3 regions of the Pseudomonas knackmussii B13 genome follow, and region 2 is predicted to be linked to each of the others. Evidence: riboswitches for the same ligand, from Rfam matches in the RefSeq annotation. Region 2 holds a riboswitch; each other region holds the start of a gene.
The links. Region 2 has a riboswitch for cobalamin ahead of PKB_RS04130 (TonB-dependent receptor domain-containing protein). Riboswitches for the same ligand answer to the same signal wherever they lie in the genome.
Positions count from the first base shown of each region.

Region 1: another riboswitch for cobalamin. It lies ahead of cobO (cob(I)yrinic acid a,c-diamide adenosyltransferase); the one in region 2 lies ahead of PKB_RS04130 (TonB-dependent receptor domain-containing protein).
Region 3: another riboswitch for cobalamin. It lies ahead of cobW (cobalamin biosynthesis protein CobW); the one in region 2 lies ahead of PKB_RS04130 (TonB-dependent receptor domain-containing protein).

Region 1 covers NZ_HG322950.1:1,608,089-1,611,302, forward strand. Annotated here, with positions in the region: gene PKB_RS07725 (ABC transporter ATP-binding protein) at 1-146, opposite strand, end outside; gene PKB_RS07730 (ABC transporter permease) at 143-1,291, opposite strand; cobalamin riboswitch at 1,470-1,691, shown strand; gene cobO (cob(I)yrinic acid a,c-diamide adenosyltransferase) at 1,947-2,558, shown strand; gene PKB_RS07740 (cobyrinic acid a,c-diamide synthase CobB) at 2,558-3,214, shown strand, end outside.
Region 2 covers NZ_HG322950.1:858,344-861,557, forward strand. Annotated here, with positions in the region: gene PKB_RS04130 (TonB-dependent receptor domain-containing protein) at 1-1,683, opposite strand, end outside; cobalamin riboswitch at 1,779-1,977, opposite strand; gene dxs (1-deoxy-D-xylulose-5-phosphate synthase) at 2,014-3,214, opposite strand, start outside.
Region 3 covers NZ_HG322950.1:707,547-710,760, reverse strand. Annotated here, with positions in the region: gene cobM (precorrin-4 C(11)-methyltransferase) at 1-528, opposite strand, end outside; gene PKB_RS03310 (cobalamin biosynthesis protein) at 564-968, opposite strand; cobalamin riboswitch at 1,066-1,257, shown strand; gene cobW (cobalamin biosynthesis protein CobW) at 1,349-2,404, shown strand; gene cobN (cobaltochelatase subunit CobN) at 2,504-3,214, shown strand, end outside.

The DNA of each region.
Region 1 (3,214 bases), 750 kb from region 2:
AGAACAGACTTGCCGGTGCCCGAGCCGCCGACCACGCCGAGGATCTCGCCACGGCGCACGTCGAGGTCGAGGTGCTCGTGCACTGCGTGGTCGCCGAAGCGGTTGCACAGGTCGCGGACCTGGATGATGGGTTCGTCCGTGTTCACCAGCCCATCTCCATGAAGAACAGCGCGGCCACCGCGTCGAGCAGGATCACCACGAAGATCGACTGCACCACCGCCGAGGTGGTGTGCTCGCCCACCGATTGCGCGCTGCCGCTGACGCGGAAGCCTTCCAGGCAGCCGATCACGGCGATCAGGAAGGCGAAGATCGGCGCCTTGACCATGCCGACCAGGAAGTGCTGCAAGGATATGTCGTTCTGCAGGGTGACGATGAACAGCCGCGGCGAAATGTCCAGGGCCAGCGCGCAGACCACGCCGCCGCCGGCGATGCCGGCGAGCATGGCGAGGAAAGTCAGCATGGGCAGCACCAGCAGCAGGGCGAGCACCCGTGGCAGCACCAGCAGCTCCATGGGGTCGAGGCCGAGGGCGCGGATGGCGTCGATTTCCTGGTTCGACTTCATCGAGCCGATCTGCGCGGTGAAGGCGCTGGCGGTGCGCCCTGCGAGCAGGATGGCGGTGAGCAGCACGCCGAATTCGCGCAGGAAGGAGAAGCCGACCAGGTCGACGGTGTAGATGGCCGCGCCGAACTTGTTCAGCACCGTGGCGCCGAGGAAGGCCACCACGGCGCCGACCATGAAGGTCAGCAGCGCCACGATCGGCACCGCGTCCAGGCCAGTCTGCTCCATGTGCGCGGCCAGGGAGGTGGGGCGCCAGCGGCGCGGGTTGAGCATGCAGCGCAGCAGGCTCTCGAGGGTGAGACCGATGAAGCCGAGCACGCCGACCAGGTCGCTGCGGAAGGCGAGCATGGCGCGGCCGATGCGTTCCAGCAGATCGATCAGGGCGTTGCCCGGGGGCGGCGTGCGCTCTTCCAGCCGGCATTGCCCGATGGAGGTGCCGACCGCGCGGAGCAGGGCGCGGCGCTCGGCCGGCACGTTGGCGGCCAGTTCGTCCAGGTGTTGCAGGCCGGTGCTGCCCAGCAGGTCGGCGAGCAGACTGGCGCCGGCGGTGTCGAGCGCGCCGAGGCCGTCGAGATCGCAATGCGCGGCTTGGCGGTGCTGGGCGTCGAGGCCGGCTATCTGCTTCTGCAGGTCGGCGAAGTGGGCGAGTGTCCAGTCGCCGCTGATGCGCAGCAGGGGCGGGGAGGCGGAGGTGTCCAGGCGCAGCTGGCTGGTCTGAGTGGTTTCGGTCATGCCGGCGAGTCTAGCGGAGATAACCGCCGCCTTCATTGCACGCAAGGCGCAAGACAAATGAGCCGTGCGGCGATGGACATCCTTCCAGCTGCAATCCGTCCGGCAGCGCGGGCGCCGTCGGCCGCCGCTCTCGAAGGCCTGGCTGGCGTCGATTGACCGGCCACCCCGCCAGCCTCTAAGCTGCGCGCCTGCTACAGGTGCCTTCAGATCCGTCTGAAGGTGAAACAGGGAAGCCGGTGACACCGACTCGAATCGGTCATTCCGGCGCTGCCCCCGCAACGGTAGGCGAGTCAGACGATCGCAATGGCCACTGTGCTCCGGCATGGGAAGGCGCGATCGGGGAAGTCCATACGGACCTCCACTCGCGAGCCCGGAGACCGGCCCGTAGCGCAGACGACGTGCAGGAAGCCGTCGGCCGCGTGCCTTCCTGACCGCGATCCGACCGCCCCGACGTCCTCAAGGTTTTGTACCGCGCGGGTGAGAGCGGTGGAGCGATCAGGCAGATGAGCATTTCTCTTGCAGCCACGGCCCCAGGCCGCGCGGCTGTCGTCCGTCGTCATCCTGCGGTCATTGCCGCCGCGTCCTTCATCCCGCCCCTTCAGCCCCGGCGCACGAGCGTCGCGAGCACGGCCGCCCGTGGCCAGGAGAATCCCCGATGAGCGAATCCGTGGAAAAGGACGAGCGCCACCGCGCACGCATGCAGCGCAAGAAAGCGGTGATCGACGAAATGATCGCCCAGGCGCAGGACGAGCGCGGCGTGCTGCTGGTGCTCACCGGCAACGGCAAGGGCAAGAGCAGCTCGGCCTTCGGCATGCTCGCCCGCGCCCTCGGCCACGGTATGCAGGCTGGCGTGGTGCAGTTCATCAAGGGCGCCGCCACTACCGGTGAAGAAGCCTTCTTCCGTCGCTTCCCCGAGCAGGTGCGCTATCACGTGATGGGCGAGGGCTTCACCTGGGAAACCCAGGACCGCCAGCGCGACATCGAGAAGGCCCGGCAGGCCTGGGATGTTGCGCGCGAACTGCTGGCCGACCCGGCCGTAGGTCTGATCGTCTTCGACGAACTGAACATCGCCCTCAAGCACGGCTACCTGGAGTTGGAGACGGTGCTCGCGGATATCGCCGCGCGCCCCGCGCACCAGCATGTGATCGTCACCGGCCGCGCCGCGCAGCCGGGGATGATCGAGGCCGCCGACACCGTCACCGAGATGGGCCTGGTCAAGCACGCCTTCAAGGCCGGGATCAAGGCGCAGAAAGGGGTGGAGTTCTGATGCCGCAGGCGCGCCAGTGCCCGGCGCTGCTGATCGCTGCGCCGGCCTCCGGGCAGGGCAAGACCACCGTCACCGCCGCCCTGGCCCGCCTGCACGCGCGCCAGGGGCGCAAGGTGCGGGTGTTCAAGGTCGGCCCGGACTTCCTCGACCCGATGATCCTCGCCCGCGCCAGTGGTGCGCAGGTCTACCAGCTCGATCTGTGGATGGTTGGCGAGGCGCAGAGCCGACGGCTGCTCTGGGAAGCGGCGGGAGAGGCCGACCTGATCCTCATCGAGGGGGTGATGGGCCTGTTCGACGGCACGCCGTCCGCCGCTGACCTCGCGCGCACCTTCGATGTGCCGGTGCTCGGTGTGATCAATGGCCAGGCCATGGCGCAGACCTTCGGCGCCCTCGCCGTGGGCCTCGCCACCTACCAGCCGGGCCTGCCGTTCTCCGGCGTGCTCGGCAACCGTGTCGGCAGCCAGCGCCACAGCGACCTGCTGCGCGAAAGCCTGCCGGATTGGATTCGCTGGTACGGCGCGCTGCCGCGCAGTGCCGATCTGGAATTGCCCAGCCGCCACCTCGGCCTGGTGCAGGCTGACGAGCTGGCAGACCTCGACGCACGCCTGGACGCCGCCGCCGATGCGCTGGCCGCCAGCAGCGCGGTAGACCTGCCA
Region 2 (3,214 bases):
GCCGCGCACATCCAGCACGCCGTAGCCGCCGAGCTGTTCGCTGTTCGCAGCGTCTGCATAGCTGTTGCTCAGCGCGCGCCAGCTGCCGCCCAGGCCGAAGGCGCCGAACTGGCGGTCCAGGTCCAGGCTCAGGGTGCGGCGGGCGCGGCGCGGCAGGGTGTGGCCGGTGTCGCGGTCACGCGGGTCGATCACCGCTACGCCGAGGTTGGCTTGCCAGCCGTAGACCTCACGCGCCCAGTTCGCCTCGAAGCCGTTGATGCGCGCCTTGGCGATGTTCTCCGGCTGGTTGGCGGTGCTGTCCCAGGCGATCAGGTCGTCGACCTCGGTGCGGTAGATCGAGGCGTCCAGGTGGTTGCCGTCGAACTCGCCGCGCCATTGCAGCTCGTAGGTCTTCGAGGTCTCGGCCTTGAGGTTCGGGTTGCCGGCGCCGGGGTAGTAGAGGTCGCTGAAGGTCGGCGCGCGGAAGCCCTCGCCGTAGCTGGCGATCCAGCTCTGCTTGTCGCCCACCGGCAGGGTCAGGGCGCCGTTCCAGCTGTTCTGCGTGCCGTAGCGCTGGTTGTCGTCGTGGCGCAGGCCCAGCTCAGTGGAGAAGGCGTCGGCCTTGAAGCTGTGCTGGGCGAAGAAGGCGTGGTTCTCGCGGCTGTCCTCGGCGAACGTGGTGCTGCCGTCGACCTGGTCTTCGTACCAGTCGGCGCCCAGGGCCAGTTGGTTGCGCGGGTCCAGCTGCAGGCGGTTGATCCAGCTCGCCGAGTGGCGGGTGGTTTCCAGGCTGCCGTTGTTCCAGTCCTCGGCGGCGCCGACCGCCTTGTTGCGGTCGTAGCTGCGGCCCAGTTCGACGCGGCTGCTCCACATGTCGGTGAGCTGGCCTTCGAGGTAGCCGCTGTAGCTGCTGACACGGAACTCGTCGTGAGGCAGGCCCGGCGCGTAGCTGTAGGCGTCGTCGTATTCGCTGTCGCCGCGCTGGTCGTTGAGGCTGAAACCGGCCTTCCAGTCGTCGTTCAACTGGTGGTCGAGGTTCAGGTGCACGGCCTTGTTGCGCCGGCCGTCGTCGTCGCTGTCGGCGCCGCGGTTGTCGCGGGTCATGTCCCAGCCCTGGGTTTCGTCGAGGCTGGCGCCGAGGTTGAAGCGGGTGCGCTCGTCGCCACCGGCCAGCGAGGCGCTGCGCTCGAAGGTGCCGTGGTTGCCCGCCGCCAGGCGTACTTCCGGGTGCAGGCCGGTTTCGCCGCGACGGGTGAAGATCTGGATCACCCCGCCGATGGCGTCGGCGCCGTACAGCGAGGAGCGCGGACCGCGGGTCACTTCGACGCGCTCGATGTTGTCGATGCTCAGGTAGTCCAGGCGGGCGATGCCGCTGCTCGCCGAGGCGATGCGCTGGCCGTCGACCAGCACCAGGGTCTGCGCGGTGTTGCTGCCGCGCACCGAGTAGCTGATCAGCCCGGCGGCAGTGCTCACCTGCACGCCCGGCACGCGCTGCAGCAGCTCAGGCACGCTGCGGGCCTGCAGGCGCTCGATGTCGTCGCGGGTGAACACGGTGTTGGCCGAGGTGGCCTGGTCGCGCGGCTGCGCCATGCGCGCCGAGGTGATGACCATGTCCGGCAGCTTGTAGGCCTGCTCGGCATCGGTCGCGGCGAAGGAAGCCCCGGGCAGTACGGCGACGGCCAAGGCGAGACGGGAAAGCTTCATGGATTGGAATCCTCAAAAGTACGTCGGCGACTTTCGAGGAGGGCGGACAAGGACGGCTCGCGGCCGTGCTTGACGGTGCGGCCCTCCGCAACACCAGTCGGATCGCGTCGAGGGCGGTCTCCGGGCTGCCGACACGCACGCTCGCGGCCTTCCCATGCGTGTCGCACAGTGGCGGATCGGAGCGCGGCAGGCCGTGGCCTGCGGTCGGTTACCGTTGCGGGGGCAGCGCAGGTCTTTCACCTGCTTCCCGTTACCTCGAACGAAAACGGGCGCACCTTATAAGGGTGCGCCCGTCGCTGCAAGGCTCAGGGGGAGCAATGCGCCTAGCGGTCAGCCCAGCTGCGCCAGGCGCTCGGCGATGGCGCGCTCGATGCCGGCCGCGTCGAGGCCGCACTCGGCAAGCATCTGGCTCGGCTTGGCGTGCTCCACGTAGTAGTCCGGCAGGCCCAGGTGGAGGATCGGCTGCTGGCGGTTCTCGTGGGCGAGGAACTCGCTGACGGCGGCGCCGGCGCCACCCATCACGGCGTTCTCCTCGATGGTCACCAGCAACTCGTGGCTGTCGGCCAGCTCACGCACCAGGGCTTCGTCGAGCGGTTTGACGAAGCGCATGTCGACCACGGTCGCGTCGAAGCGCTCGGCCACCTGCAGGGCTTCGGCCAGCTGCACGCCGAAGGCGAGGATGGCGACCTTGCCGGCGCTGCCGCGGCGGCGAACCACGCCCTTGCCGATTTCCACCGGCTCCAGCGCCGGTTCGATCGGGGTGTTCGGGCCGCTGCCGCGCGGGTAGCGCACTGCCGCCGGGCCTTCGAACAGGTAGCCGGTGGTCAGCAGCTTGCGCAGCTCGTCTTCGTCGCTGGGCGTCATCACCAGGATGCCGGGGATGCAGCGCAGGTAGGAGAGGTCGAAGCTGCCCGCGTGGGTCGGGCCGTCTTCGCCGACCAGGCCGGCGCGGTCGATGGCGAAGAGCACGTCGAGGTTCTGCACTGCGACGTCGTGGATCAGCTGGTCATAACCGCGCTGCAGGAAGGTGGAGTAGATCGCCACCACCGGCTTGACGCCGTCGCAGGCCATGCCGGCCGCCAGGGTCACGGCGTGCTGCTCGGCGATGGCGACGTCGAAGTAGCGGTCCGGGAAGCGCTCGGCAAAGGCGACCAGGTCGGAGCCTTCCTTCATCGCCGGGGTGATGCCGACAAGGCGCGGGTCCTGCGACGCCATGTCGCACAGCCACTGGCCGAACACGTTCGAGTACTTCGGACCGCCGGCCTTCTTCGGCGCGGCGCCGGCCGGCTCCAGCTTGGTGATCGCGTGGTAGCCGATGGGGTCCAGTTCCGCCGGGCCGAAGCCCTTGCCCTTCTTGGTGATCACGTGGAGGAACTGCGGGCCCTTGAGGTCGCGCATGTTGCGCAGCGTGGCGACCAGGGTCGGCAGGTCGTGGCCGTCGATCGGGCCGATGTAGTTCCAGCCCAGCTCCTCGAAGAGGGTGCCGGGGACCAGCATGCCCTTGGCGTATTCCTCGGTGCGGCGGGCGATC
Region 3 (3,214 bases), 150 kb from region 2:
CAGCAGCTCCTCGACGATCTTCTCCAACTGCCCCACACCCAGGTGGATGGCCATGCTCGCCCGGTGCCGCGCCAGGTCGCCCAACTGCTCGCCCTCGGGCATCTTCGTCTTGCTCGCATAGCGGGTGAGGATCAGCGTCTGCGAGATATCCGGCAGTGTCAGCTCGCAGCCCAGCAGCGCGGCGCAGGCAGCCGTCGCAGTGACGCCGGGGACGATCTCGTAGGGGATGCCGAGGCTGCGCAGGTGCTGGATCTGCTCGCCGATGGCGCCGTACAGCGAGGGGTCGCCGGAGTGCACGCGGGCCACGTCCTGGCCCTTGGCGTGGGCCTCGGCAAACAGCGCGATGATCTGCTCCAGGTGCAGCTCGGCGGTGTTCACCACCACCTCCGCGCTGTGCCCTTCCAGCACCGCTTCAGGCACCAGCGAGCCTGCATAGAGGATCACCGGACACGTGCGCACCAGGCGCTGGCCCTTGACCGTGATGAGCTCGGGATCGCCGGGACCGGCGCCGATGAAATAGACCGTCATGCTGGCTTCGCTTCGGATCGGGAAAGGTGCGCAGTCTACCCCAGCCCGACTGGCGCCATGGCCAGCGCGCAGGTGGCATTGGCACTGCGGCGCTTGGTCAGCACCAGGCGCGCCGGGCCCTCTGCCAGCGCCTCGGCCAGCGCCAGCGCAGAGGCTTCGGCCACACCGGGGCTGCCGGTGGCCTGGCGCGCCAGCGCCGAGGTCGAGCTGAGCTGGCTTTCGTAGGGCAACAGGCGCTCGGCGGGCAGCAGCTCCAGCGGCAAGCGCAACTGGCGCGCGAGTTCGCGCAAGCCGCCCTCCAGCGCCTTGGCCTCGCTGCTGGCCAAGGCTTTCAGCAGCGTCTCGTCGAGCCCGGCTTCGCGCAGGCAGGCCCGCAGCAGGGCGAGCAGTTCGTCGGCGCCGCAATCTTTGCGGCAGCCCAATCCGGCAACCAGGATCATGCGGGCCTCCTCGGGCGGGGAATCGCCGGGCAGCTCAGCACGGGCCCCGCGCGCCGTCAACGGCCGGGTGGCGATTGACCGACCCAGGCGGCCTGCGTAGCCTGTGCGCCTTCGAGGTTCTTCGGCCGCGCGCCGAAGCTAAGAGGGAACGTGGTCCAAGCCACGGCTGCCCCCGCAACTGTAAGCGATCGGAACTCCTTCGAATGCCACTGCCGCAAGGTGGGAAGGCGAAGGACGAGGCGAAAGCCGGATCGCGAGCCAGGAGACCTGCCTCGCACCAGCATTACGACAACCGGGCGGGGTGATCCGGGTGGCGGCTTCCGTTGCACGGCTGCTCCGTGCGCGCGCCTCTGCATCCCGTCCTCTGCGCAGAGGCGAACATGCAAACCCTGGCCAAGCTCCCCGTCACCATCGTCACCGGCTTCCTCGGCGCCGGCAAAACCACCCTGCTCCGGCACATGCTCGACAACGCAGAAGGCCGCCGCATCGCGGTGATCGTCAACGAGTTCGGCGAGCTCGGCATCGACGGCGAAATCCTCAAGCAATGCTCCATCGGCTGCACGGAAGAAGAAGCCGTCGGCCGCGTCTTCGAGCTGGCCAACGGCTGCCTGTGCTGCACCGTGCAGGAAGAGTTCTTCCCGGTGATGCGCGAGCTGGTGGCCCGCCGCGGCGACCTCGACCAGATCCTCATCGAGACCTCCGGCCTGGCCCTGCCCAAGCCGCTGGTGCAGGCCTTCCAGTGGCCGGAAATCCGCAACGCCTGCACCGTCGACGCAGTGATCACCGTGGTCGACAGCCCGGCCGTGGCCGCCGGCACCTTCGCCGCGCATCCCGAGCAAGTGGACGAGCAGCGCAAGCAGGACCCGAACCTCGACCACGAATCGCCGCTGCACGAACTGTTCGAAGACCAGCTCGCCAGCGCCGACCTGGTGGTTCTGAACAAGGCCGACCTGCTCGACGCCGACACCCTCGCCCAGGTGCGCGCGCACGTCGCCGAGGAGCTGCCGCCGGCGGTGAAGATCATCGAGGCCAGCGCCGGCCAGCTGCCGCTCTCGGTGCTGCTGGGACTGAACGCCGAGGCCGAGCTGCATATCGACAGCCGTCCGACCCACCACGATCACGAAGGGCACGAGGACCACGACCACGACGAGTTCGACTCCTTCCACGTCGACCTGCCGGAAGTCGAGGAGCGCGCGCTGCTGGAAGCCCTCGGCCAACTCGTCGAGCGCCACGGCATCCTGCGCATCAAGGGCTTCGCCGCCATCCCCGGCAAACCCATGCGCCTGCTGATCCAGGGCGTCGGCAAGCGCTTCGACAAGCACTTCGACCGCAAGTGGCTGAGCGACGAAACCCGCGCCACGCGCCTGGTGGTGATCGGCCAGGAGCTGGACCAGGCGGCCATCACCAACGAGCTGCGCACGGCGCTGGCGCAATAACGCTTTTGTAGGAGCGAGCTTGCTCGCGAACAACTCCGCAGCGGGGTTTGGTTCGCGAGCAAGCTCGCTCCTACGAAGAGCCACCACCGAGGCTGCTCCATGCACCTGCTGCGCACCCAACCCGGCGGCTTCGTCCCCGACGACGGCATCGCCCACCTGGCCCAGACGCCCGCCGAGCTGGTGATCCTCTGCAGCGGCGACTCGCACCTCGCGCTGCTCGCCGAGGCCGCCCGCGCGCTGCCGGAGGACTACCCGAGCCTGCGCCTGGCCAACCCCATGCAGTTGCAGAACCATGCCTCGGTGGACCTCTACGTCGACGAGGTGCTGCAGCACGCGAAGGTCATCCTGATCTCGGTGCATGGCGGCGTTGGCTACTGGCGCTACGGCATCGAACAGCTGGTGGCGCTGGCCGAGCGCGGCGCCACGCTCGTCCTCGTCCCCGGCGACGACAAGCCCGATCCCGAGCTGACCGCCCTCTGCACTGTCCCGCCGCCCGAGGCCGAACGCCTCTGGCAGTACCTGCGCCAAGGCGGCCTGGACAACGCCCAACAGTTCTTCGCCTGCCTGGCCGCGCAGTACCTGAAGCGCGACTACCCGTGGCGCGAGCCGCACACCTTGCCGCGTGTGGCGCTGCACCATCCACGACAACCCGCAGCCACCCTCGCCCACTGGCAAGCCGAGTGGAATGCGGACTGGCCCGTCGCCGCGCTGCTGTTCTATCGCACCCACCTGCAGGCGGCGAACACCGGCTTCATCGACAGCTTCTGCGAACGCCTGCGCGCCCAGCAGCTCAACCCGTTGCCGATCGCC